4 regions of the Blautia sp. MSK18_10 genome follow, and region 1 is predicted to be linked to each of the others. Evidence: predicted binding sites of a transcription regulator. Region 1 holds the regulator's gene; each other region holds the start of a gene.

The links. Region 1 encodes HrcA, which represses chaperone genes, less so after heat shock. Its sites were predicted from a motif close to TGTTAGCACTCNNNNNNNNNGAGTGCTAACA; they were not measured.
Region 2: the regulator HrcA is predicted to act here: its motif matches at 4,722-4,752, upstream of groES (co-chaperone GroES).
Region 3: the regulator HrcA is predicted to act here: its motif matches at 4,305-4,335, upstream of htpG (molecular chaperone HtpG).
Region 4: the regulator HrcA is predicted to act here: its motif matches at 1,850-1,880, upstream of clpB (ATP-dependent chaperone ClpB).

What each region holds. Positions count from the first base shown of each region.
Region 1 covers NZ_JAJCGT010000003.1:14,165-20,204, forward strand. The annotation lists gene uvrB (excinuclease ABC subunit UvrB) at 1-1,522, shown strand, start outside; gene hrcA (heat-inducible transcriptional repressor HrcA) at 2,114-3,154, shown strand; gene grpE (nucleotide exchange factor GrpE) at 3,172-3,816, shown strand; gene dnaK (molecular chaperone DnaK) at 3,877-5,754, shown strand; gene dnaJ (molecular chaperone DnaJ) at 5,874-6,040, shown strand, end outside.
Region 2 covers NZ_JAJCGT010000026.1:10,439-16,478, reverse strand. The annotation lists gene LI074_RS11250 (YifB family Mg chelatase-like AAA ATPase) at 1-146, shown strand, start outside; gene dprA (DNA-processing protein DprA) at 167-1,084, shown strand; gene topA (type I DNA topoisomerase) at 1,216-3,285, shown strand; gene codY (GTP-sensing pleiotropic transcriptional regulator CodY) at 3,657-4,442, shown strand; gene groES (co-chaperone GroES) at 4,865-5,149, shown strand; gene groL (chaperonin GroEL) at 5,281-6,040, shown strand, end outside.
Region 3 covers NZ_JAJCGT010000017.1:38,293-44,332, reverse strand. The annotation lists gene LI074_RS08785 (DegV family protein) at 1-590, opposite strand, end outside; gene LI074_RS08780 (DUF5721 family protein) at 845-1,345, shown strand; gene LI074_RS08775 (sporulation initiation factor Spo0A C-terminal domain-containing protein) at 1,359-1,688, opposite strand; gene htpG (molecular chaperone HtpG) at 2,042-4,114, opposite strand; gene LI074_RS08765 (COG1470 family protein) at 4,383-6,040, opposite strand, start outside.
Region 4 covers NZ_JAJCGT010000029.1:32,129-38,168, forward strand. The annotation lists gene clpB (ATP-dependent chaperone ClpB) at 1-1,762, opposite strand, end outside; gene LI074_RS18190 (DUF6783 domain-containing protein) at 2,150-2,281, opposite strand; gene LI074_RS11915 (hypothetical protein) at 2,307-2,591, opposite strand; partial or broken gene LI074_RS11920 (transposase) at 2,790-2,984, shown strand; gene LI074_RS11925 (hypothetical protein) at 3,041-4,126, opposite strand; gene LI074_RS11930 (HlyD family efflux transporter periplasmic adaptor subunit) at 4,123-5,646, opposite strand; gene LI074_RS11935 (carbohydrate ABC transporter permease) at 5,673-6,040, opposite strand, start outside.

The sequences.
Region 1 (6,040 bases):
GATGATCTCTCTGCGTCCGGGAATGACCAAAGACCGGGATGAGGTAATCCGGGAACTGATCGACATTCAGTACACCAGAAATGAGATGGACTTCCACCGAAGCACCTTCCGTGTCCGTGGAGATACTTTGGAAATTTTTCCTGCCAACAGCTCCGATACAGCCGTGAGAGTAGAATTTTTCGGAGATGAGATCGACCGTATTTCAGAAATTGATGTACTGACAGGAGAAATCAAATGCCAGCGTTCTCATATCAGCATCTTCCCTGCATCCCACTATGTAGTGCCAGCAGAACAGATCCAGAGAGCAGCTGTAGCAATAGAAGAAGAATTAAAAGAACGTGTAGAGTATTTCAAAAGCGAAGACAAGCTTCTGGAAGCCCAGCGAATCTCAGAACGCACCAATTTCGACATTGAAATGATGAAAGAAACCGGATTCTGTTCAGGAATCGAAAATTATTCCAGACATCTGTCAGGATTAAAGCCCGGACAGCCGCCATACACACTGCTGGACTATTTTGGAGATGACTTCTTACTTATTATAGATGAATCTCATATCACAGTACCTCAGGTAGGAGGAATGTACGCCGGTGACCAGAGCAGGAAGCAGACACTGGTAGACTACGGATTCCGGCTTCCTTCAGCCAAAGATAACCGCCCCTTAAGCTTCGAGGAATTCGAATCCAAACTGGATCAGGTCATGTTTGTATCTGCCACTCCGGGACAATATGAGTATGATCATGAACTTCTCCGTGCAGAACAGATCATCCGTCCAACCGGACTTCTGGATCCGAAAGTAGAAGTCCGCCCTATTGAAGGCCAGATCGATGATCTGATCGGAGAAGTAAACAAAGAAGTGTCAAAGAAACACAAAATCCTGATTACCACTCTCACCAAACGAATGGCAGAAGACCTGACAGAATATATGAAAGAAGTAGGAATCAGAGTCCGTTATCTCCATTCCGATATCGATACCTTAGAACGTGCCCGCATTATCCGTGATATGCGTCTGGATGTCTTTGATGTACTGGTAGGAATCAACCTCCTTCGAGAAGGCCTGGATATCCCGGAGATCACCCTGGTAGCAATCCTGGATGCAGACAAAGAAGGCTTCCTCCGTTCCGAAACCTCTCTCATCCAGACCATCGGACGAGCTGCCCGAAACAGTGAAGGCCATGTGATCATGTACGCAGACAACATGACCGATTCCATGCACAAAGCCATCACCGAAACCAACCGCCGCCGAACCATCCAGGAAGCCTACAACAAAGAACACGGAATCACTCCGACTACTATCAAAAAAGCAGTCCGCGACCTCATCGCCGTATCCAAAGCAGTAGCCGAAACCGAAGTCCGACTCCAGAAAGACCCAGAGTCCATGACCCGTAAAGAACTCACCAAACTCATTGCCCAGGTAGAAAAACAAATGCGCGCCGCAGCCGCAGATCTCAACTTCGAACAAGCTGCAGAACTCCGCGACAAAATGATCGACCTGAAAAAGAACCTTGACGCTCTTGATAAATAGAACAAATGACCTGAAACAAGAAAATAATAATTGCGGTCAAGCCTGTGAGAAGAAAAGAATGACCTAAAACAGTAAAATAATAATTGCGGTCAAGCCTGCGAGAAGAAAAGAATGACCTGAAACAGAAAAAGAACAATTACAGTCAAATCTGTGAGAGGAAAAGAATGACCTGAAACAAGAAAATGATAATTACGGTCAAGGCTGTAAGAAGAAAAGAATGACCTGAAACAAGAAAATAACAATTGCAGTCAAGCCTATGAGAAGAAAAGAATGACCTGAAATAGGAAAAGAAAAATTACAGTCAAGGCCAGGGCAGGAAAAGAATGACCTGAAACAGGAAAAATATTTTTATGGTCAATTCCAGAACAGGTTACAAGTAATATGAGATAAAAAATGATGTTATAGTCAATTTCTCACAGCATTCTTTTCATCAAATCAAATAAATAATATTGTTATGAAATAACAAAAAATTCACAAAATAATATTGACAAACCAAATCAAGAGTGCTATCTTATGAGCATAAGGTGTTAGCACTCCTAAAACATGAGTGCTAACAAACCAAAAACAAAGGCAGTAAAGGAGTGGAACTTCATGGATCAGGAATTAGATGATCGTAAAAAGAAAATACTAAAAGCCATCATCAAAACCTACATGGAAACAGGCGAACCGGTGGGTTCCCGGACCATTTCCAAGTTTGCAGATTTAAATGTAAGCTCTGCCACCATCCGGAATGAGATGTCAGACCTGACAGATATGGGATATATCGTACAGCCCCACACCTCAGCCGGAAGAATTCCTTCTGATAAAGGTTATCGCCTCTACGTAGACGAGCTGATGAAAGAAAAGGAATCAGAGGTTCAGGAAATCAAGGATCTCATGATAGAGAAAACTGACAAACTGGATAAAATGCTGAAGCAGGTAGCAAAGGTACTGGCCTCCAATACCAACTATGCAACAATGATCTCTGTTCCACAGTACAGCGGAAGCAAGATTAAATTCATCCAGCTTTCCCGTGTGACACCCCTTCAGCTTGTGGCAGTAGTAGTGAGTGATAACAATGTCATCCGAAACCAGATCATCAATCTGGATGAGGAGATGGACGATCAGACAATCCTGAAATTAAATCTTCTTCTTAACACCAACTTAAATGGGGTGCCCATTCAGGATATCAACCTGGGAATGATTGCCCGCCTGAAAGAACAGGCAGGTGTACATGGCTCTGTGGTTGGCACAGTCCTTGATGCAGTGGCAGACACCATCCAGGTAGACGAAGACGATATGCAGATATATACTTCAGGAGCAACCAACATTTTCAAGTATCCGGAGCTTGCAGACACAAGCAAAGCGAGCGAGCTGATTTCAGCATTTGAAGAGAAGCAGGATCTGGTAGACCTGGTGAAAGAGAGAATGTCTGATACAGAGAACACAGGAATTCAGGTGTACATTGGTGATGAGATGCCGGTGCAGACCATGAAAGACTGCAGTGTAGTCACAGCCACTTACGAACTTGGAAAAGGAATGCATGGTACTATCGGTATCATCGGTCCCAAGCGTATGGATTATGCAAACGTAGTTGACAGCCTGAAGGCTTTGAAAGTCCAGCTGGACGAACTGATTAAGAAAGAGAGTTAGAAAGGCGGTAATAGAGAGTGTCAGAAGAAACAAAGAACACAGCTCAGGAAGAAGAGACAACAGAGACTCCGGTAACAGAAGAAACTGTTGAGAATGAACCTGAAGTTGTAGAGAACGGCGAAGCGGAAACAGAGGAAATCCCGGTAGAGGACGGAGACGAGGAAGCTTCCCAGGATGACAAGAAAGACAGCAAATCAAAAACTTCTTTCTTCGGCAAGAAGAAAAAAGAAAAAGATAAATTTGAACAGCAGATCGAAGAACTTACAGACAGGCTGAAACGAAACATGGCTGAATTCGATAACTTCCGTAAGAGAACGGAGAAAGAGAAATCCAGCATGTATATCATCGGAGCCAAGGACATTGTTGAGAAGATCCTTCCGGTTGTGGATAACTTCGAGAGAGGTCTTGCACAGGCACCTGAAGGAGATTCTTTTGCAGATGGCATGAAGATGATCTATAAACAGCTGATCACCACATTAGATGAGCTGGGCGTGAAACCGATTGAAGCAGTGGGTAAGGAATTTGATCCGAACTTCCATAACGCAGTAATGCATGTGGAGGATGAAGAAGCTGGTGAGAATATTGTGGTAGAAGAATTCCAGAAGGGTTACACTTACAAGGATTTCGTAGTCCGCCACAGTATGGTAAAAGTAGCCAACTAATTTACATGAAAATATAGAATATATCAAATCTAGTTGAAAATAAACAGGAGGAACAAGATTATGGGAAAAATCATTGGTATTGACTTAGGTACAACAAACAGCTGTGTAGCCGTAATGGAAGGCGGACAGCCAACAGTTATCGCTAATACAGAAGGCGCAAGAACAACACCATCAGTTGTCGCTTTCACAAAAACAGGAGAACGTCTTGTAGGTGAACCTGCAAAACGTCAGGCAGTAACAAACGCAGAGAGAACAATCTCTTCCATTAAAAGAGAGATGGGTACTGACTATCGTGTAACAATCGACGACAAGAAATATTCTCCACAGGAAATTTCTGCTATGATTCTTCAGAAACTGAAAAAAGATGCAGAAGGATACCTTGGTGAGAAAGTTACAGAAGCAGTTATCACAGTTCCTGCATATTTCAATGATGCTCAGCGTCAGGCAACAAAAGATGCCGGTAAAATCGCAGGCCTTGATGTAAAACGTATCATCAACGAGCCAACAGCAGCAGCTCTTGCATATGGTCTTGACAATGAAAAAGAACAGAAGATCATGGTATACGATTTAGGTGGCGGTACATTCGATGTATCTGTGATCGAAATCGGTGACGGCGTTATTGAAGTACTTTCCACAGCAGGTAACAACCGTCTTGGTGGTGATGACTTCGACCAGAAAGTTACAGATTACATGCTTGCAGAGTTTAAGAAAGCAGAAGGCGTAGACTTAAGCAATGATAAGATGGCACTTCAGAGATTAAAAGAAGCTGCAGAGAAAGCAAAGAAAGAGCTTTCTTCCGCAACAACTACAAACATCAATCTGCCATTCATCACAGCTACAGCAGAAGGCCCGAAACACTTCGATATGAACCTTACAAGAGCTAAATTCGATGAATTAACACATGACTTAGTAGAAATGACAGCAGAACCGGTACGTCGTGCACTTTCAGATGCAGGTATCACAGCATCTGAACTTGGCCAGGTACTTCTGGTTGGTGGATCTTCCCGTATCCCGGCTGTTCAGGATAAAGTAAGACAGTTAACAGGCAAAGAGCCAAGCAAGAACCTGAACCCGGATGAGTGTGTAGCACTTGGTGCTTCTATCCAGGGTGGTAAACTTGCAGGTGATGCAGGCGCAGGTGATATCCTTCTTCTGGATGTTACTCCACTGTCACTGTCCATCGAGACAATGGGTGGTATTGCAACAAGACTGATTGAGAGAAATACTACAATTCCTACAAGAAAGAGCCAGATTTTCTCAACAGCAGCAGACAACCAGACAGCAGTAGATATCAACGTTGTACAGGGTGAGCGTCAGTTTGCAAAAGACAACAAATCCCTTGGCCAGTTCCGTCTGGACGGAATCCCGCCAGCACGTCGTGGTGTTCCGCAGATTGAAGTTACATTTGATATCGATGCAAACGGTATCGTAAATGTATCTGCTAAGGATCTTGGAACAGGTAAAGAACAGCACATCACAATCACAGCTGGTTCTAACATGTCTGATTCCGATATCGACAAGGCAGTAAAAGAAGCTGCTGAGTTTGAAGCACAGGATAAGAAACGTAAAGAAGCAATCGATACAAGAAACAATGCTGATTCCATGGTATTCCAGGTTGAGAATGCACTGAAAGAAGCCGGAGACAAGATCGATGCTAATGATAAAGCTGCTGTAGAAGCAGACCTGAACGCACTGAAAGATTTACTGTCTCAGACTGCAAATGCAGAAGAGATGACAGATTCTCAGGTAGCAGATATTAAAGCTGCTCAGGAGAAGATGATGGAAAGTGCTCAGAAGCTTTTCGCTAAAATGTATGAGCAGACACAGCAGGCAGGCGGCCAGGCAGGACCGGACATGAATATGGGCGGCGGTGCAGCAGGCAGCACAGATGCAGGAAACAACGATGATGTTGTAGATGCTGATTACAAAGAAGTATAATGTGACATTTCTGTAAAAGCAGAGATTTGCAACGGAAATATCAATAATAACTGTTCAGTGGGAGAGTCTCTCTCACTGAATAGTTGTGTTATAAATAAAACGGGTATAGGATTAAAATCATGGCTGATAAGAGAGATTATTATGAAGTCTTAGGCGTGGACAAAAGCGCCGATGACGCAACACTTAAAAAAGCATATCGTAAGCTGGCCAAGAAGTATCACCCGGATGTAAATCCAGGAGATAAAGAGGCTGAGGCGAAATTTAAAGAGGCAACAGAGGCTTACAC
Region 2 (6,040 bases), on a different contig from region 1:
TCGCATTCAGTGCCAGATCCTATCACAGGATCCTGAAGGTAGCCAGAACAATTGCGGATATGGAAGGGGAAGAAATGATTGCCGGTCATCATATCGGAGAAGCACTTTCGTACAGGGCATTTGACAAAGATTCTGTCATAAAATAAAGGTCAGAGAGGTATTTTATATGGAAAGAACTGATGTGAAAAATAATCATACAGAAGAATACAGTACAGGTCAGATACGATGTATTGAGAAATCAGATCCGGAATATCCTCAGATAATGAAGCAGTATTCCTCCATGCCGGCAAAGCTTTATGTAAAAGGCAGACTTCCTGATCCTAAGAGAAGAACGGTGGCAGTGATCGGTGCCAGAATGTGCAGTCCTTATGGAAGGATGCAGGCATTCCGGTATGCGAAAGCGTTAAGTGTAGCTGGAGTCCAGATTATCAGCGGTATGGCACTTGGCATTGATTCAGAAGGACATAAAGGCGCACTGGAAGGAAAGATGCCTACATTTGCGGTGCTTGGAAGTGGTGTTGATGTATGCTATCCGAAATCTAACAGAAAACTTTATGAGAGGATCTTATGGGAAAATGGTGGGATCATCAGTGAATGTCCACTGGGTTCAGGACCTGTTTCCTGGCATTTCCCGGCGCGAAACCGGATCATCAGTGCTTTGTCAGACGCGGTTCTGGTAGTGGAAGCAAAAGAAAACAGCGGTTCGCTGATCACTGCGGGATTTGCACTGGAACAGGGAAAGATGGTCTATGCGATTCCGGGGGCAGTGACAGATGAACTCAGCAGAGGCTGCCATAAGCTGATCTACGACGGCGCAGGGATTGCATACTGTCCGGAAATTATGCTGGAAGAACTTGGAATTTCGATGGAAAAAGTAACACAAAACGGTGAAAAAAACAACTTGGGACTTGCAAGAGATTTGAATATGGTGTATAGTTGTCTCGATTTACGACCAAAAAATCCCGACTACATTGTGAGAAAAACAGGCTTTTCCCCGGCACAGGTAAGCAACTGTCTTGTGGAACTGACACTGCGGGGGCTCATAAGAGAGAGCGGGAGACATTATTATGTAAAAGACAGTTGACGATTTATGATTATTGTGCTTCACGTTTCTGCGGCGCAGGGCGATTTTTATATGTAACAATATCGCTGTCAGGCAATGTGCCCGTTCAGGGACACTGTGAAGAATAACAGATTACGACTAGGAGAGGTAGCATGGCGAAATATCTGGTGATAGTAGAATCACCTGCAAAAGTGAAAACAATAAAGAAATTTCTCGGTGCGAATTACGATGTGGAAGCTTCTAACGGACATGTCCGTGATTTCCCGAAGAGTCAGTTCGGAATTGATGTTGAGCATGATTTTGAACCCAAATATATAACGATCAGAGGAAAGGGAGAACTGCTTGCAAAGCTTCGCAAGGCTGCAAAGAAAGCAGATAAGATTTATCTTGCAACTGACCCTGACCGCGAGGGAGAGGCAATTTCCTGGCATCTGATGCAGGCATTAAAAGAAGATCCGAAGAAGATGCACAGGATTACCTTTAACGAGATTACCAAGACAGCAGTAAAATCATCAATCAAACAGGCCAGAGACCTGGATATGGATCTGGTAGATGCACAGCAGGCAAGACGTATGCTTGACCGTATGGTAGGTTATACCATCAGCCCGCTTCTCTGGGCAAAAGTCAAGAGAGGCTTAAGTGCGGGGCGCGTACAGTCTGTTGCGCTTCGTATCATCTGTGACAGAGAAGATGAGATCAATGCGTTTATTCCGGAAGAATACTGGAGCCTGGAGGGAGATTTTCAGGTGAAGGGTGAGAAGAAACCGTTGCAGGCGAAGTTTTATGGAACAGATAAAAAGATGGATATCCACAGCAAAGAGGAAATGGATAAACTTCTGGCCTCTCTGAAAGATAAAGAATATGAGATCAATGAAGTAAAGAAAGGCGAGAGGATCAAGAATGCACCGCTTCCCTTTACTACAAGTACCTTACAGCAGGAAGCAGCCAAGACCTTAAACTTTTCCACACAGAAGACAATGCGTCTGGCACAGCAGCTGTATGAAGGAATTGATATCAAAGGAAATGGAACGGTAGGTGTGATCTCTTATCTGCGTACAGATTCCACCCGAATCTCAGAGGAAGCAGATGCTGCTGCAAGAGAATATATCACTGCTCAGTACGGAGAGGATTATGTTTCAAAGTCTGAGAAAGCTGTGAAAAAGGGACAGAAGATCCAGGATGCTCACGAAGCGATCCGTCCTACAGACATCAGCCGTACACCGGCTGTACTGAAGGAATCTCTTTCAAGAGATCAGTTCAGACTGTATCAGCTTATCTGGAGACGTTTTGCGGCCAGCAGAATGGCTCCTGCAAAATACGAAACAACATCTGTAAAGATTGGTGCAGACCAGTATATTTTTACAGTCTCTGCCTCCAAGATCATATTTGACGGATTTATGTCTGTATACACAGATGAAGAGGACCAGAAAAAAGGAAATGTTCTGAATCAGAGTCTTGAAAGAGGAATGAAGCTTAGTCTTAAGGAACTGAAACCAGAACAGCATTTCACGCAGCCGCCTGCACATTATACAGAGGCATCTCTGGTCAAGACTATGGAAGAACTGGGGATTGGACGTCCAAGTACCTATGCGCCGACGATCACAACGATCATCAGCCGCCGTTATGTTGCAAAAGAACAGAAGAACCTGTATGTTACAGAGTTGGGGGAAGTTGTCAATAATATTATGAAACAGGCTTTCCCGAGTATTGTAGATGTAAACTTCACTGCGACTATGGAAGGGCTTCTGGACTGTGTGGCAGCAGGAACTGTAAAGTGGAAGACAGTAGTAAGCAACTTCTATCCGGATCTGAAGAAGGATGTAGATGCTGCAGAGGAAGAACTTGAAAAGGTTGATATTCAGGATGAAGTGACAGATGTGATCTGCGAAAACTGTGGCAGACATATGGTGATTAAATATGGTCCTCATGGACGATTCCTTGCATGTCCGGGATTTCCGGAATGCAAAAATACCAAACCATATTTTGAGAAGATCGGGGTGGCATGTCCGAAATGTGGAAAAGAGATTGTGCTTAAGAAAACCAAAAAAGGACGTAAGTACTACGGATGTGAGGATAATCCGGATTGTGATTTCATGTCCTGGCAGAAACCATCAGCAAAGAAATGTCCGAAATGTGGAAGCTATATGGTGGAAAAGGGGAATAAGCTTGTCTGTAGCCAGGAGACATGTGGATATGTAGAGGCAAAGGACGAGAAAGAATAATAACGGATTGTAAATGTTATAAATGGGACTGTTGCAGCAGTTGAAAATGAATTTCATTAATGCAACAGTTCCGTTTTTTGTCTTACAGTCAGTGACTTTCTGACTTTTTGTCTTCAATCCTTTGAATTTTTGATGATGATATTTATTGAATAATATTATAAAAGGAATCTATTTTCAGAAAAGCAAAAATAAATAAAAAAATAGTAAAATTTGTCTTGTAATTTGACTTTAAAACGTGTAAAATCAAAGTATCAGTAATGTTAATAACCATGTGTGTCTGAATCTTCCTTGCGAGCAAAAGAAAGTGACTGCTCATTTATGAAATAATGACAGAAAGATTTCGGATATGTACAGGGTGAAAGGAGGACAATATGAGTGTTCAGCTGCTGGATAGAACAAGAAAAATTAATAAACTTCTGCATAACAGCAGTTCCAGCAAAGTGGTATTTAATGACATCTGTCAGGTTCTGATGGAGACACTGAGTTCCAACATTCTGGTTCTCAGTAAAAAAGGAAAGGTTCTGGGTGTCAGTTTATGCCCGGGAGTAGAGGAGATCACTGAACTGATCGAGGACAAGGTTGGCGGATATGTAGATTCCCTGTTAAACGAGAGATTTCTGGGTGTCCTGTCAACAAAAGAGAATGTAAATCTTCAGACACTGGGATTTGAACATGTATCAAGCAGTTATCAGGGAATCATTAATCCGATAGATATTGCAGGGGAACGACTGGGTACTGTATTTATGTATCGTTATGAGAAACCATATGACATTGAAGATATTATTGTCAGTGAATATGGAACAACCGTTGTAGGGCTTGAGATGATGAGAGCGGTTCATGAAGAGAATGCTGAGGAGGACAGAAAGCAGCAGGTAGTGAAATCTGCGTTTAATACTTTATCTTTCTCCGAACTGGAGGCGATCATCCATATTTTTGATGAACTTGACGGAGATGAGGGAATCCTGGTTGCAAGTAAGATCGCAGACCGCGTGGGAATCACCAGATCTGTTATCGTAAACGCTTTGAGGAAGTTTGAAAGTGCCGGTGTGATCGAATCCAGATCTTCCGGTATGAAAGGAACCTACATTAAAGTGCTGAATGAAGTCATCTTTGATGAACTGGAAGAGATTAAAGCTCAGAGAAATAAGAAATCCTGATATAGAAGCTTCCATAAATAATGAATGCAAGAAGGCTGTCTGCTGTATGGTGGACGGTCTTTTTATTATGTTACAGGAATTATAGCAAGCCTCTTAATTAATGTATTTGAAGACAATTCAACTGAGTGCGAAAGACAAGGAAGATATGACAAAATTATTTGCAAATTAAGAAAACAAAAGAAAAAAAGAGAATATATAAGTAAAAAAGAGAATATAGATTATTTTATAATGATAAAAGCACTTGCGAAATCGACTCATTTTCAATAATATAAGGACAGTGATTAGCACTCGAAGTAAATGAGTGCTAGCAAAAATCGGCAGAATTAGACAGAGTGCCGAAACAGTTGCCGGATATTTTGCGATAACGGAAAGAGTACGGTAACAGGAAAGTTTTAGTTGGAGAATAAAGGAGGATATAGATCATGACATTAGTACCTTTAGGTGACAGAGTTGTATTAAAACAGGTTGAAGCAGAAGAAACAACAAAATCCGGAATCGTTCTTCCGGGACAGGCACAGGAGAAACCACAGCAGGCAGAAGTTGTAGCTGTAGGACCTGGCGGAGTTGTTGACGGCAAAGAAGTAAAAATGGAAGTAGCTGTAGGTGATAAAGTTATCTACTCCAAATATTCAGGAACAGAAGTAAAGATGGATGGCACAGAATACATTATCGTAAAACAGAATGATATTCTTGCAATTGTTAAATAAGCAATATCAAAATAGAAAACATAAATGAAGATACTTATAAGATAATATTTACAGGATGTAACATGAAATACCGGCTAAGTATCAGAAAGAATTCATAGAGATCAAAATTTGAATCAGGAGGTCATATTATCATGGCAAAAGAAATTAAATTCGGCGCAGAAGCCAGAGCAGCTCTTGAAGCTGGTGTAAATAAATTAGCTGATACAGTAAGAGTAACATTAGGACCGAAAGGAAGAAACGTAGTTCTTGACAAACCATACGGTGCTCCGCTTATCACAAACGACGGTGTTACAATCGCAAAAGAAATCGAACTGGAAGACGGATTTGAAAACATGGGCGCACAGCTGATCAAAGAAGTTGCTTCCAAAACAAACGATGTAGCAGGTGATGGTACAACAACAGCTACTGTTCTTGCACAGGCTATGGTTCACGAAGGAATGAGAAACCTGGCAGCAGGCGCTAACCCGATCATCCTCAGAAAAGGAATGAAGAAAGCTACAGATGTAGCTGTAGAAGCAATCAAGAACATGAGCCAGACAATCAGCGGCAAGAAACAGATCGCAAACGTTGCATCTATTTCCGCAAGCGATGAGACTGTTGGACAGTTAGTAGCAGATGCTATGGAAAAAGTTTCCAAAGACGGCGTTATCACAGTAGAAGAATCCAAGACAATGCACACAGAACTTGACCTTGTAGAAGGTATGCAGTTCGATCGTGGATATGTATCCGCATATATGTCAACAGATATGGAAAAAATGGAAGCAAATCTGGAAGATCCATATATCCTGATCACAGACAAGAAGATCAGCAACATCCAGGAAATCCTTCCATTACTGGAGCAGATCGTAAAAGTTGGTGCGAAACTTCTTATCATTGCTGAAGATGTAGAGG
Region 3 (6,040 bases), on a different contig from region 1:
TTTCCATCATCCGTAGAACCCATGACCGGTTTGATTTTCAATGCACTGGCCACTAACGCTTTCACTTTGCTCAGACGGCCGTTCTTTCTCAAAGTATCAAGATTCTCAAGTATAAAAAATGTATGCTGTCCTTCAATATAATGTTCCACAGTTGAAACAACTTCTTCAAAACTCATCCCTGCTTCTTCGCATTCCTGTATCTTCATTCCGATCAGGCTTTCCCCGATGGATGCGGAACGTGAATTAAACACATGTATTTTTTTATCCGGATGGTCTTCCATAATAAGATCTCTGCCAAGTAACGCACTGTTATAGGAACCACTCAGCTCAGAAGACAAAGTCACTGCATAAATATGCTCAGCCTCGCAGTCATATGCTCTCATATATCTCTCAGGTGACGGGCAGGCTGATTTCGGACATTCCGGGCAGGCTGCCACTTTATTAATAAACTCTGCCTGATCAAATGTTTCATCATCTATGATCTGTTCAGCTCCTACCATCAGCGTCAGTGGAATGGATTCAAAACATTCATCTTTCTTCCATTCGTCCAAAAGTTCTCCACAACTATCTATGATAATCTTATATCTCAATTATATCGTCCTCTTTTCCATTATATGTAGTATTCAATACCAGATATATCTTATCACACCGCTTTACGTTTGAAAAGACTTTTTAATAAAAACACTGTTCTTTTTTTCAAAAGTGCTTTATAATAAAAAGACGCTTCCCGCAAAGTGCAGGAAGCGCTGCCTGATCCACAAAATATGTTCAGAAATATGCAGCAATCCAGAAGTCTTTTTTTAATTCTGAACAGCTGTAAATCATGTTATCAGAGAGGTGTTGTATGCTTGCTTTAAAAATTACTGATGTAAAAGATTTTATGAATAAACTCCTGATCGGTGAGGTATTTGACCGTTTTTCTCTTGTCGAGGCATCTGTGACAACCTTCAACACTTTTACCATAAACGGAAAACTTCATTACGATTTCTTTGATACTGACACAAAGGCTGCTTTTGAGGAGAATTCCACAGAATATTCCCTGTGGCATGATGTAAAACCTTATTGTTTTTCTATCATACGCGGCAGACGCACACCTTTGAATTTCAGGATTGTATTTGAACTTTCTCATGATCAGACACAGTCGTTGTTAAAAAATGAACAGCATATTGCAGATATTCCTGTGCAAAGCTTTTATCTGAATATCCGGTACAAGAACCAGTCCCTTTTATGTACAACAGGTGTTTCTTATACTTCATTCAGTCCGGATAAACGTCTGGAACATCTCTGGGATGATTCCATGACTGTTTTTCTCTCCAGTCATCACATTCCCTGTGAGAAATTATGAGTAGATTCTGTTATCAGTCTTTATCCGAATAACGCAGATAATAGACCAGAATATCTATAAACTCACTGTTCGTCGGTTTATCTGCCATTGTACACCCTGCCATTTCTTCCAGTGTATCCTTATGATTCATCCAACATAAGTTTACCAGTGTTCTTATGTTGTGTTCTACATTAGACGGCGTTGATTTATATTTTCTTGCAATGACCGGATAAATATCTTTGGTGACTTTTACCGGTCGCTCATAAATTTTCTGTGCCATTTCTACTGCATCCACAACATAATAATATCCTTTATACTTTGATGTTGCACCCAATTTTCTAATAACTCCATAAACTGCACTCATACATCGTTCCTCCTGTAACTTCCATAATCTGTGTTTTTACAGATTTGGATATCTCATTTATTTACACACATTTCTCTATAAGTAAATGAAAGTCACGATATTGGCTGCCCGGAAGCACCATTGCAGTCACTATTCTCTGTAACCCGTTATATCTTCTGCGGATTCGGCATATTCATTAAAATATCGGCAACTTAATAATAGGAATTCATAAGACATTTGTCAATACCAATGTAATTGTTTTCCACAAAAATAAGGAGCAAAAATTATTCTCTGCTCCTTATTTGATATTCTGCTATTCTGACAGGCGTATCTGTCCTCTCATTGATCTGCCGGCAAATTGCCTGCTTTCTATCTTATTTTGCAATCATCAGCAAAATTTCATTGCTTCTCTGAACAAATCTGGTCATTTCGTCCGGTGAAAGCTGTTTATGGCTCATCATCGCAAGGTCATACAACTGTTCACAGATAAGCGGAGCCTTGTCAGATTCCTGATTCTCTGCCAGATATTTAACCAATGGATGATTCGCATTCAGAACCAGTGTTTCCTGTCCGCCAAACATATTCGGATCCATTCCATACATATTATACATCTTCATCATATCCTGCATACGGCGGCTCTCTTCGGAAAGAGTCATCATTGCTGATACATTTTCATTTTTCAGATTCTCAACATGTACTTCCAGTTTATCTTTATTAAGGCTCTTGCGGAAAAGTTCTGTCAGTGCTTTGACAGTTTCTTCATCGGCAGTACCCTCACCCTTCATTTCTTCGGTCAGATCCGCATCAATACGCTTAAACTGTACTTCCTGATGTTTCTGCTCAAGACTGGAAATAAATGCACTGTCAATATTATGCTTCAGGATAACGGCATCTTTTCCTGCTTCCTTAAACATATTGATATACTGACTCTGCTGAACTTCATCAGTTACATAGAAAATTACTGTCTTCTCAGGTTCTTTCGCTTCCGCATTGTCTTTGTTTTCAGACTCTGCTGCATCTTCTTTCTTTTCTTCTGTCTGAGCCTCAGTTTCTTCTGTTTCTTTTTTATTCTCTTCAACGCAGTCCTTTAATGTGAGATATTTGCCATCAAGATTCTTAAAGAGTACATAATCTCCCATTTTCTCTGCAAATTTAGCATCTTTAATACAGCCATATTTAATAAACGGGCTGATATCATCCCAGTATTTCTCATAAGATTCTCTGTCAGTCTTGCACATTCCGGTAAGCTTATCTGCCACTTTTTTGGAAATGTATTCAGAAATCTTCTGTACAAATCCGTCATTCTGCAATGCACTTCGTGACACGTTCAATGGAAGATCCGGACAATCGATCACACCTTTCAGAAGAAGCAGGAATTCAGGAATTACTTCCTTGATATTATCTGCGATAAATACCTGATTGTTATAAAGTTTGATCGTTCCTTCAATGGAATCATACTCTGTATTGATCTTCGGGAAGTACAGGAGACCTTTTAAATTAAACGGATAATCCATATTCAGATGTATCCAGAATAACGGTTCCTTATAATCCATAAATACTTTGCGGTAAAATTCCTTGTATTCATCATCTGTACATTCATTCGGATGCTTCATCCAGAGAGGATTAATATCACTGATGGAAACCGGACGTTTATTGATCTTTACTTTATCCTTTGCAGGAGAAATTTCAACAACTTCCTTTTCACCTTTATCATTTTCTTTTTCTTCTGTCTTTGCTTCCTCATGAATATGTTCAACAACTACATCATCGTCTCTTAACTCAGATTCATCAATTGTCTCATATTCCTGAGGTGCATTTGCTTTGGAAAGGTAAATATGAACCGGCATGAAGGAACAGTATTTCTCAAGAATCTCACGCATACGGTATTCATTTGCAAATTCCAGGCAGTCTTCATTCAGGAACAGGGTGATTTCTGTACCAATCGTATTCTTGTTGCCTTCCTGGATATCATATTCTGTTCCGCCATCGCAGGACCAGTGTACAGGCTGTGCACCTTCTGTATAGGAAAGTGTATCAATATGCACTTCATCCGCCACCATAAATGCAGAATAAAATCCAAGTCCAAAATGACCGATCATCTGATCATCTGTAGTTTTGTCTTTATATTTCTCAAGAAACTGAGTTGCACCTGAAAAAGCAATCTGGGTAATGTATTTCTCTACTTCATCAGCAGTCATGCCAATACCATTATCGATGAATTTCAAAGTTTTCTCATCAGGATTAACAATTACCTGAATCTCCGGTTTATATCCTTCCGGAAAAGTATATTCTCCCATTACTTCCAGTTTTTTCAGTTTAGTGATCGCATCGCATCCGTTGGAGACCAGCTCTCTTACAAAAATATCATGATCGGAATATAACCATTTCTTGATGATTGGGAAAATATTTTCACTGTTAATTGATAAATTTCCATGTTTTACAGCCATGCTGTCCACACTCCTTTTTGTTTTTAATCATTTGCCGCAACTTTATCTGTCAATATACTGCATTCTTATCTGCTCTGCCTCCGGAGCCAAAACTATCCTCTCCTGTTTATCCTTTGAAATAGCTTTTGACTCCTGTAAGTTGCTTCTCTGAAAGATATAGTAATACCATTTATTCCAAAAGTCAAGAAAAAATTAGCACTCACCAAAAATGAGTGCTAATAATTTTATATTTTACATATTCCCCTGTATTTTTTTCTTCAGATAACTCTTATTTCTTTCGTCTTTTGTATACCACAACTCCCACAATACATCCCGCTGCAATCGCCAGAATAATCACAAACGGTGTAATATTAGTCGTATCTCCTGTCTTTACCGCTGATTTCGCAGTTGCTCCATTCGGCTGCGGAGTCGGAGTTGCGGTTACAGTCTGCGCCTGTGTAATACTGAAATTCACCTGTTTAGTATCCTGCTCCCCTGTATTCTCCCATTCACTTCCATTATACTTCTGACGGTCAAATGTAACTGTCAATGTGTAGGTTCCGGCCTTTGTAATTCCAAATGCAGCAGTATAAGGTGCACTGCTCCAGCTATTTGTATTGATCACTTTCCAGTTATACGGTACATAGCGGACATCTCCCTTTCCCGGACTTTCATTGTCCATACCCGCTCCGACTGCTGTAAATGTAATCTTTGACTGTGTTGTATATCCATCTGAACTGATTCCTGTAATCTTATTATCTGCCGGATCTGCAATTTTCGCCTTGCGGGCAGCTTTAACCGTAAACTGAACTTTCACTTCTGCACTGATCTGCTGTTCATTATCAATCACAACTGACTCTGTATAGGAGCCGGCCTTTAAACCCGCCTTCGGGCGGATTTTAAATGTACAGCTCTCCCCCGGTGCAAGCTCTGTGGCTGAAAGTTTCCCGATTTTAAAGTTTTTACCTGACGGTGCATTTAAAGTTACATTTGTATTCCCCTCATTCGTCACTGTAACTTTCTGCGCTTCCGGTGCCTCACTATATCCTTCTTTTGCTTTTCCAAAATTCAGTTCTTCCGGTGTTACGGATAATTTATAAATCTTTTTCACTTCCGAAACAGTCGCAGAAGCTTTGATCGTTGTCAATACATCCTCCTGTCCTTCCGAACTGGTCTGGGCTATCTGAATACTGTCCAGATAATTGCCGACTTTCAGACCGGTCACCGGTACTGCTGTAAATGCAGCAGAATCTCCCGGCTCCAGCACTGATGCCGAAAGTTCCCCAATATCAAAATACTCTGCATATGGCTGCATCAGCGAAACAGTTGTATTTCCTGTATTGGTAAGTGTAATGGTCGTCGCTTCAGGAGTATCATAACCTTCCTTCAGATCATCATAACTGAAAGATTCCGGATCTGCCTGAACTGCTGTGATCTGTTCCTGTTCTGCCTCTTTTACAGACACTTCCGCAGTTACCTGCGCTGCTACTTCCGAATCCTCTTCACTTTCAAATATCAGGGTATCACTGTAATCCCCCTTCGTCAGACCGGTTTTTGGCTGTACCATGAACATAAGAGAATCACCTTTTGCAATCTGTATTCCTGATACAGCTTCACTTCCATCTTCGTTCATCACCTCAAAATAATCTGATTTCGGTATCTTTAAAGTGATAATTCCGTCCCCTGTATTTATTACGGTTACAGACAGTGTCTCATTGGCCTGTGTATAATTTTCTTCGATATCGCTGAAATTAAGACTTCCTGTATTTACCTCAAGAGACTGTGCCTCAAGAGATGCATCTGCATTGTCACCTGCCGATGGAGCCTCGCTGTCATCCGGCGTCTCTGTCGGTTCTGCAGAAGGCTCATCCGAAGGCTTCAGGTCTTCGTCATCTGATGAATCATCCTCACCTTCAACTGCAATCTTCGCTTCAAAAGAAACCTCAA
Region 4 (6,040 bases), on a different contig from region 1:
TGGAACGAAGGATTGCATCTGTAACCCTCTTCACACCTTCATCCTGGCCTACAACTCTCTTGTGAAGCTGATCTTCCAGAGTGAGGAGTTTGGCTCTCTCGCCTTCTGTCAGTCTTGTTACAGGAATACCGGTCCATCTGGAAATGATCCTTGCGATCTCATCATCAGTAACTGCCTCATGAACCAGACTTCTGTCACTTTCTTTGACACTCTTTTCTTCGATTTCCAGCTGCTGCTGTAATTTCGGAAGTTCGCCGTACTGTAACTGTGCGGCCTTCTCCAGATCATAGTTCTGTTTTGCTTTCTGGATCTGCTTATTCACATCCTCAATCTGCTCACGAAGCTTCTGTAATTTCTCTACAGAATGCTTCTCATTATCCCACTGTGCTTTCTGTGTATTAAAGGTATCACGAAGCTCTGCCAGCTCCTTCTGAAGTGCTTCCAGACGTTCCTTACTCAGGTTATCTGTCTCTTTCTTCAGTGCAGATTCCTCAATCTCCAGCTGCATGATCTTACGGCGCTGTTCATCCAGCTCTGAAGGCATGGAGTCCAGCTCTGTCTTGATCAGGGCACAGGCCTCATCCACCAGGTCAATGGCCTTATCAGGAAGAAAACGGTCTGTGATATATCTATGTGAAAGTGTAGCTGCTGCAACCAGTGCACTGTCTGTAATCTTAACACCATGGAAGACCTCATATCTCTCCTTCAGACCACGAAGGATGGAAATGGTATCCTCCACTGTAGGTTCATCTACCATAACAGGCTGGAAACGACGTTCCAGAGCTGCATCTTTCTCAATATACTGACGGTACTCATCCAGAGTTGTGGCACCGATACAGTGAAGCTCACCTCTTGCAAGCATAGGCTTCAGCATATTGCTTGCATCCATGGCTCCGTCAGTCTTACCTGCACCAACGATCAGATGTAACTCATCAATGAAAAGAATGATGTTTCCTTCACTCTTCTTTACTTCTTCAAGGACTGCTTTCAGACGTTCCTCAAACTCACCTCTGTATTTGGCACCTGCTACCAGAGCACCCATGTCCAGGGCAAAAATCTTCTTATCCTTCAGACCTTCCGGCACATCCTCTGCCACGATTCGTTGTGCAAGACCCTCGATTGCTGCTGTTTTACCTACACCAGGCTCACCGATAAGCACAGGATTGTTCTTGGTCTTACGGGAAAGGATTCTGATAATATTACGGATTTCTTCATCACGTCCGATCACAGGATCCAGCTTCTGGTTACGTGCCTTTTCAACTAAATCCTCACCATATTTGTTCAAAGTATCATAAGTAGCTTCCGGATTGTCACTGACTACACGCTGATTGCCTCGTACTGTAGAAAGTGCCTGCAGGAAACGCTCCTTAGTAATGCCAAATTCCTGAAACAGTTTCTTCATGCTTGGACTTGGATATCTCAACAAAGCAAGGAATAAATGCTCTACAGAGACATATTCATCACCCATTGCCTTGGCTTCATCCTCTGCACTGACCAGAGCCTTGTTCAAATACTGTCCGAAACGAAGCTCACCGCCAGATACCTTAACCTTAGCATCCAGTGCCTGATTCAGAGAATTTCTGAAATAATCTTTATCTATCTCCATCTTCTCGATCAGTTTAAGGATCAGGCTGTCTTCCTGTTCCAGCAGAGCATATAAAAGATGCTCCTCTTCAATTTCCTGGTTGCCAAACTGATAAGCAACCTTCTCCAGATCCTGGACAGCCTGTACGGATTTCTGTGTAAATTTACTGATATTCATAGGCTAACCCTCCTCTTATATGAGAAATATCTCTCCCACAGGAGAAATATGTTGTTTTCTTTGTTCTGCATGTAATATAACACATGTTGTTAGCACTGTCAATAGGTGAGTGCTAATATTTTGTAAAGAATTTGTGACCCTCGGAAATTTCTGAATGATTTTCTGAAAGAATGGGTAGTTCGGATGGATGAACTGAAATCCGATGAGATTACCAAAGATAAATATTTTGAATGGAAAATCACCCAGCCACAGACCTGTGACGGATGCGAGAAATATGAACCAAGAAAAAATGGCGCTCTGTAAAAACAGAACTGAGTGAAACTTAACGAAACTTAAATTATGCCCAATATGGAATATACTTTTTATATCTTGGTGCAGTATCCGGATTCATTTCTGATTATATTTCGCTCCACATACCCGTAGTGTTCTAGAGCGTGTCTGAAAAATCATTTCCGCAATCTGCACGCCCCACTTCCTTTCCAGACAGAAAAAGACGCAAGCCACCTTTCTATGACTCACGCCTTTCTCTGCATAACTTATTTTTCTATTCTTCTGTTTCCAATTCCAATCTCTGTAAAATATCTCTTACAATACCTGCATCTTCAATCAGATTAATTCCAAAACATTTTTTACCTGCATCCTTCAAAGACGCACCCACATGATATGCTTTCATTTTATCAAGAATTAAAAAACGATCATGAAATACTTTTGTGTACTTCACATCCAGTTTAGGATACTGTGCATTAAAGTTATCTACATCTGTTTGAGATAATTTTGTCCGTTGCAGTGTATAAACTGTCACCGCCGCATTTTCTTTCTTTTTGGACAAAATATTTAACCTAGATTATTCACGGCACAGTCGTGAAAGTGGCTGAAAACCACATAGTTTCTATATTTTAACTGAATATTGCTTTTCACCTATCAGATGAATGAAAAAAGAGCATCCATTTGTGGTAAAATTAAGGTGTCGAATCTTAAAAAATAACCCAAAGGAGCCCTTTAGGAGTATTGTAAACACCTTAGCCTTAGAAGATTGGTGTTATCAGCAAATATGCGAAAACAACGCATTGATACCGTCCGCTTAAAACTGCTGAAGATTGCTGCAAAAGTAGTTCATTCAGCAAGATATATCACATTCAAGCTGTGTAGCAGCTGCCCTTATAAGAATGAATTCTATGAGACATTTTCAAATATCGGTAAGCTGAATATACAGTTGGAATAGCAACTATTAACGAACCTTGACAGCCTAATAACTGCTTAGAACTTTGCCAGAGGGATTTAATTCTGCTCCACTGGAAAATCCTTCCCTCGCCTTCCTCTGTCAGAGATTCTGTCATATCCCTTTTCATATACTTTCCACAACAAATACAGAAAACAGGAACCCCCTCCTGCACAAACCGTTTTCCCGCCAAGAATCATACCTTCCGTCTGGGATACCGTCTTCGGAAGCATCAGATACAGCTTAAATTCTGCCACAGCCTGATCCACCTTTTCTTTCCAGAACCCAAAGTCAGACCACCTTGACGGAATCCATCCCTCCGGCCAGGTCAGATGTGTAAAAAGAAGCCAGACCACCGTCCCTGCCATTACACTGTACAGCAGGTTGCAGAACCAGTACTCTGCATCTTTCACTGTATAGTTCTTTTTTTCTCTGCTTATTTCCGTCCACAGACTGCCAGAAAGAACCGCCGGAAGCAGCAGTAATGCCGCCAGTCCTGCATTTTTCGGTAAAGTCGAGGATACCACAGTTCCCTGAAGTCCGTATTTCATCAGAAATCCGTTCACTGTACTTTCTTCGGTTTCTCCATTTCTCCTTCTGATAAACAAACGATTATAAAAAAGTTCCGTCTCGGTATCATCCGCAGAAGCCGCCCCGAAAACCAGAATTTTCTGCCCCCAGTCCGCAACTTTCCTGACAGTATAAGTACGTCCCTGAAACAGAATCTGACCACCCGGAACCTTATTGCCAAAGAGCTCCCAGGCAGTTGTACCATCAATCACGCAACCATCCGGATCACCTTCTGTCAGAGCTGCTGCCTGCCAGTCATACCCTGCGGGATTTCCCTTAAGATACACAGTCATCGCCTGTGCCTGCCGGTTTCCTTCTTTCGCAGAAATCTCCCTCAACCCTGCATCTGCATAAAAACATACATCATAAGGCTTCTCACTTTTTCTTTCCTGCTTCAGGATATTTTCTGCTCCTTTCCTGTCAGGATAAGCTGCGGACAGAAACACTGATACTGCTGTATCATTTCTGATCTGCACATAATTATAGACTCCCAGAAAATAAATACAGAAAATAATCAGCCACACAGTCAGAGTACCGGCTTTCCTTAAAAAGGCACTCTGACTTCTGACACTCATTCCTCCAGCAGCCTGATCCGGCTGCCGCTGCTGATCTCTCTGTCACTGGAAGTCACGATTTTCTGGTCACTTGATAAATCCCCGTTCTCCAGCGCAGCAGTGGAAGAATTTTTATCTTTCACATTCACATACGTTTTTCGCGCTACCAGTACCTCACCCAGGACGGTGTTCTGTGTATCTGTCACATAAACATAGTATCTGCCATTTTCCTCATACAATGCGCTCAGCGGAACACAGGCATTAAAAGGACCTGCATCCTGAGAGATTGTAAATTCCGCAGTATCACCTATGGAAAGAGTTCCCTCCGGTACCTGTACAGAAAGAATGTACTGATTTTCATTACTGCTGTCCTCTTTCACAGACTCCACTTTCGCTCCTGTAATCTCTTTTTCATCCGCACCTTTTAAAATTACCTCTCCGCCACTCTTTATGTATTTCAGATCATCTTTGCTGACCTCTGCCTGAAACCGAAAGGTTCCTTTGGATTCATAAAGGACAACCGCAGCTTCCGCTCCTGTCTGGCTTCCTGTCACTGCACTCAGACTCTTTATCACACCATCACAGGGTGCTTTCACTTTTCCCTTTCGTGCCAGCACTTTCTGCAACGTTTCCAGATCTTTCTGCGCAGTCTCAAGTTCCGCCTGCGTATTCTCCAGCGTGGAATCCGAAGCATCACCGATCTGCGTATCCCGGATTGCCTGCTCTGCTGACTGAAGTTCTCTTCTGCGGCTGAGCATGGCTTCATTCACCGCCTCCTCTTTCGCCCGGATATCATCAATCAAAACCTGCTCCTGAGAATTGTCCTGCGCATTCGAATTGTCGCCGTTTCCTGATGTATTTTTATTCCCTTCGCCATCTGTGCGATCCATATTTCCGGAATCATCGGAGTTCTCCGGATCATCTGTATTCCCGAAATCGTCTGTATTTCCCGGATCATCAAACTCGCTGGAATCACTGAACTTCTCCTCATCCGGTATCTTATCCTGTACGTCATTCTGCGCCGCATCCCGCTGTGCGTAATAATCCTGAAGCTTCTGTCTGGCTATGGCTGCCTCATTCTGTGCCGCCTGCACACTGTAATTTCCGCTGGAAACCGCACTGTTATAATTTTCCTGTGCATCTGAAAACTCATTATTTCTCTTCTGCTGATTCACAGACTCTGCACTGATCAGATCATTGATCTTCCCCTGCAGAACATCTATGGCATCCTGTTTTTCCTTTATGGTTTTTTTTAGATATTTTACAGAAAACTTCAGCAGCGCATCCCCTTTTTTCACATTCTGTCCTTCCTGCACATAAACCTGCTCCACCTTCTGTCCCTCCTGGGTAAAAACTGCCCGTTCTCTGGTTCCCATCACTTTACCTGTGCCGGTCACCTCATGCGTGATCACCTGATTCTGAGCTGTTTTTGTCTCTACCTGTGCTACATTCACCGAATCTGCCGCCCTGGACAGAAAAGTAAACAAAAGCATCAGGGCAAAAAATCCTGCCAGAATTTTTATCAGTTTTATTTTCTTCATAGATAAATCCTCTCGTTTCTGTCGCTCTATTCCTTGATTGCCGTGGATATGATCCCTTGTTCCAGATAATCCTGCCCTGCCAGAAAAACGATCACTGCCGGGATCAGAACCAGAACAGATACCGCAAATGCCTTTCCTGTCTGGGAGATATCGATCTGTGGAAGGTACAGAGACAGCGGCCACAGACTTTTGGTCTTCAGAAATGCCATTGGCTGTTCGATCAGATTCCAGTATTCCAGAAATCCCAGAACCAGTGCCGAAATGATACCCGCAGAACCCAGAGGGATTCCGATTCTGATAAAAATAAGCAGCTCACCCGCCCCGTCCAGCCGCGCAGATTCCATCAGTGCCTCCGGAATACTCTCAAAGAAACGATACATGATAAAAACCGGAA